2 regions of the Venatorbacter sp. C2-1 genome follow, and region 2 is predicted to be linked to the other one. Evidence: predicted binding sites of a transcription regulator. Region 2 holds the regulator's gene; the other holds the start of a gene.

Region 1 (2,399 bases), 1.4 Mb from region 2:
GAAAAGAAAACGACTGTCAGGCTTTATTAGCAAGCAGTGAATTCAACCCTTCATGGAAAGAATTCCAGACCGGTAAGCGTTCTTCTTCCGGCAACAATTGATTCACCAGATCCTGCAAAGTCTGCGGAGCATCAGCCAGAGGTCGGGCCTTTTCCAGCGCAGCCATATAAGCATCCACATAAGACGCCAGCGGTGCTTTCAGCGATTCCAGCTCTGGTGTAGGCAACTGCGGCTGAACACTGGCATAGGCTTTGGTTGAGGTCGCAACCGTTTGCTGAGTCAGATTAAGACTCATCGCCGCCAGCTGGCTGCCATCAAAGCCAAGGTCCATTGCCTGTCCCAATGCCGCACCGATATCACCGGCAAAGAAACGCTCACTCAGTGACTGTACATCATCAAACAGGCCAGCCAGCGCCGTCCTCTCGGCATCACTCAGGCTGCCATTCACTTCCATACTCCAGTTTTGCTGAGCCGAGGCCTGCAGACTGAAAGCCGAATTACCCTGCCCATCCTGGCTGATTGACGTGCTGAGACTGCTGCCCTGAGAGAAACGTACCGTGACCCGATCGCCTTCTTGGGTCAGGACCTGCAGAGACAACTCATTGGCCACGCTGAGCGAGCTTTTACTGGCAAGCAACGCCCGACTCTGTTCTGCCGGTCGGGCGAGCTGATCCAGTCCATCGTCGACCAGTTGGCGTCCGGCGGCAATCTGGCCTTTTAATTCGTCATCCAGCAGCCCCATACCGTCCAGCATCTCTGTTGCCTGAGCATAACCTTTGGCAATGCCTTCACGGGCGGCCTGCAGGCGCTGATCGATGCGGCTCTGATCTGCCCCCTGGGAACGCAGCTGGTTAATACCATTTTGTACATGGCGCAGGATGGCTGAAGCGGTTTCCTCCGGGCTCTGTTTTTTATCCAGCTGAACAACGCCGGGAAGTGCCTTAGCCAGGGATTCGGCGGCTGCACCCTGTTTTACATCGCTGGCAGAAGCTCCGGTCTTTTTACTGCCCTCAGGATTCTGGGTGCCGTAATTCCGGTATTGCGAGGGGGTAATTGTGATTGCCATATAGCCTCCGCTCAGACTGTGTTGCTGTTCTTTGGGTTATCGGCCAGAACGGCCGGAAATTGAACCCTGTGACAGTTTAGTCAGTAAACAAAAAAAGCCCGCAACTGGCGGGCTTTTTTTGTTTACGCTAACAGGCTGATAAAAGTACAGGCCTGCAGGTCAGTAGCAGACAGCGCCCTGATGATAGTCGTAGCTGAAATCCAGTTTCCAGCAAACTTTATTACGCTCGATCTCATTCATGATGTGATCCGGGTGCTCATTCAGCAACTGCATGATTTTAAATGTTTTATACGCTGCATGCAGAGCATTCTGATCAAGGGCGATGACTTCTTCTTTACTCATAATTCCCTGATTGAGCAGGGCCTGACGCCATTCTGCAACGTCCTGAGTCTGCATCATGTGCTCAACCAAGGGTTGAATCAGTGATAATTTCTGCGTCTGGCTCATAACAAATCCTCCGAATAAAAACCCGATTACAATGGCTCAGGCACACGAAGAAAACCAGATCAAAAAATGAACACTATTATGACAATAAGTTAAAAATTCACGACGGCTGAAAGTATTGCCCTGCAAGAAAAGGCTAATCAGCCCGCTTCATAACTGTTTACGCTGATTGCGGTACTCAACCGGTGTCTGGCTGGTCCAGCGTTTAAATGCCCTGTAGAAAGTACTCGGTTCAGAAAAACCGGTAAGGTAGACAATCTCGTCGATACTCTCATCGGTACCGGATAACAGACGTTTAGCCAGGTTGCAGCGGTAGTCTGCCAGCAACTGATTGAAGTTAGTGCCCGCTTCCGCCAGACGGGTACGTAATGTGCGGGATTTAATGTCCAGCCGCTCCGCGACATCTTCCAGACTGACCTGTCCCGTTTCCAGAATTTCGCCGAAGACCCTGTATACTCTGGTCACAATATCCTGACGCTCCAGCTTGGCCACATGCTCAATCGCCAGTTTTTCGTGCAGCTGCAGCAGTTCCGGCTCAGCATGGGAAGACGGCATATCCAGCAGCTGGGTATTGAAGTAAATACGGTTGTCTTCCTGATCAAATAACACCGGACAGGCAAAAATCCGCTCGTGTTCAGCACTGTCGGCCGGCTTTTCGTGGCTGAAGTGCACACAGGACGGCGCAAACGCATCATCGGTTACATAACGGAAGAAACGGATCAGGCCAAGCGCCATGCATTCATTCAGATGGCGCAGGCCGGCCACACGGTCGCTGGCACTCTCGACCAGAATATATGCCTGATCGCCTTCCGTGCCGGTACTGGCCTGGGAAGCATCGCTGAGCAGGCGCTGATAATTCAGTGCTCTTTTCAACCCCTCACCAAAGGTC
Region 2 (2,399 bases):
CATTTTGCTGCGCAATTGTCTATGCTTAAACAGGCCGGAGCGCGTCTGAAAAAGCTGCTGGTATTACCTCTGACCAGTCAGGGACGTTGCCTGCAGGAAAACTATGAACATTTTAAAGCGGCAGGTTTGGCGGGTTGTGTGTTTACCAAGCTGGATGAGTGTTTCAGTCTTGGGCCTGCCATGAGTGTCTCGGCGCTGACTCAGCTGCCGGTCACCCTGGTGACTGATGGACCGCACATCCCCGATGATGTGCATTATCCGGATGCTGAAAAACTGGTGAAACTGGCGGAGCAGATGGCGCGCATGGCGCGTACCCGCTGGCAGGCCGCCGAAGCCATGAGCTTCGCCACTCAGCATTCCAGTATTCAACACGGAGTATAACGACTAATGGCAAGGCATCCTGTGCAGGTCATCGCGGTCACCGGCGGTAAAGGTGGTGTCGGCAAGAGCAATGTCTCGGTCAATCTGGCTATCGCTCTGGCCGAAATGGGGCGCAGAGTAGTGGTTCTTGACGCGGATCTGGGGTTGGCAAATATCGATATTCTGCTGGGTATCAGCTCTAATAAAACCATTGAAAATGTTCTGGCGGGTGAATGTGATCTGCGTGACGTAATGGTTAAAGGGCCGGGAGGTATCCGCGTAGTGCCGGCATCTTCTGGTACGCAAAAATTATCGCAGCTGAACGCACTTGAACATGCCGGCCTGATTCAGGCCTTCAGTGATATCGGTGATGATATCGATGTGCTGATTATTGATACCGCGGCCGGAATTTCCGACAGTGTGATGAGTTTTGTCCGTGCCGCGCAGGAAGTACTGATGGTGGTCACTGATGAACCAACCTCAATCACCGACGCCTATGCGCAGATCAAACTTCTGAATCGTGACTATGGGCTGTTCCGTTTCCGCATTGTTGCCAACATGGTCCGCACACCACAGGAAGGAAACGCTTTATTTGCCAAACTTACCAAAGTGACAGATCGTTTCCTGGAAGTGGCTATGCAGTATGTTGGCGCTATACCTCAGGACGATGCGCTTAAGCGTGCCGTGCAGCGCCAGAAAGCGGTGATCGATGCCTACCCGCGCTCTAAAGCGGCGACAGCATTCCGTGCACTGGCTAAAAAAGTGGATTCATGGCCACTGCCTTCAACACCCCGGGGGCATCTGGAGTTTTTTGTAGATCGGTTGGTTCAGGAAGCCGGGGCATAACGAGTGTCAGTAGGAAGTTGTCTGGTGTATTCCGACGTACAAAAACACGATTATGAACAGCTGGTACGTGATCATGCGACGCTGGTAAAGCGCATTGCACACCACCTTATTGGCCGTCTGCCTGACAGTGTGCAGCTTGATGACCTTATTCAGGCCGGCATGATTGGCTTGCTGGAAGCCGCGCGTAAATACGATGGTGGCAAAGGTGCCAGCTTCGAAACCTACGCCGGTATCCGCATTCGTGGCGCGATGCTGGACGAGATCCGTAAAGGTGACTGGGCACCACGCTCGGTACACCGTAATTCCCGTCGTATCAGCGATGCTATTAAACAGATTGAAAGTGAAAAAGGCCGTGATGCTGAAGACAGCGAAGTCGCCGGTTTTCTGGGCATCAGTCAGGATGAATACCATGCCATCCTGAAAGACAGCGCCGGCTGCCGGCTGTTCAGTTTTGAAGAAGTTGTTGAAAAGAGCGAGTCAGGCTTCGACGTCTTTGAAGAAGAGTCCCCCAATCCACTGGACGGTATCGAACGTGAATCCTTTCAGCGTCAACTCGCCGACGCTATCCGTCATTTACCCGAAAGGGAACAGCTGGTACTCGCCCTGTACTACGACGAGGAACTGAACCTGAAAGAAATTGGCGCCGTATTGGGTGTCAGCGAATCAAGGGTCAGTCAGCTGCACAGTCAGGCAGCTCATCGTCTGCGTGCCCGCCTTGGCGGCTGGTTGTCCTAACTCCTTCCTGTTATTGAAAAAAATCTTTTCTGAGCGCTTTGTTTCTGGATAAAGCGATAACTGTGTCTACACTAAACCTTAGGAACGACTTGGAATATAGAGAGTCGATTACTGGAGGTCGTTTTGGACAAAAACATGAAAATTCTGATCGTTGATGATTTCTCAACGATGAGACGAATCGTCAAAAATCTGTTGCGTGATCTGGGGTTTACCAATACTCAGGAAGCAGATGACGGCACAACAGCACTTCCCATGTTGCAGAATGGTGATTTCGACTTCTTGGTGACGGACTGGAACATGCCTGGCATGACAGGTCTCGACTTGCTGAAGAAAGTGAGAGCCGATGATCGCCTGAAAAGTCTGCCGGTACTGATGGTGACAGCGGAAGCCAAGCGCGACCAGATTGTTGCCGCTGCTCAGGCAGGGGTTAACGGCTATGTCGTGAAACCTTTTACTGC

The links. Region 2 encodes FliA, which starts transcription of late flagellar genes. Its sites were predicted from a motif close to CTAAAGTTNNNNNNNNNNCNGCCGATA; they were not measured.
Region 1: a site for FliA is predicted at 1,104-1,130, ahead of MT343_RS07095 (DUF5610 domain-containing protein). Genes of this name have one in related genera too.

Annotation. Positions count from the first base shown of each region.
Region 1 is NZ_CP094879.1:1,580,644-1,583,042, reverse strand. Features, by position in the region: gene MT343_RS07095 (DUF5610 domain-containing protein) at 17-1,066, opposite strand; gene MT343_RS07090 (hypothetical protein) at 1,226-1,513, opposite strand; gene MT343_RS07085 (AraC family transcriptional regulator) at 1,661-2,399, opposite strand, start outside.
Region 2 is NZ_CP094879.1:2,993,418-2,995,816, reverse strand. Features, by position in the region: gene flhF (flagellar biosynthesis protein FlhF) at 1-381, shown strand, start outside; gene MT343_RS13430 (MinD/ParA family protein) at 388-1,206, shown strand; gene MT343_RS13425 (RNA polymerase sigma factor FliA) at 1,210-1,941, shown strand; gene cheY (chemotaxis response regulator CheY) at 2,077-2,399, shown strand, end outside.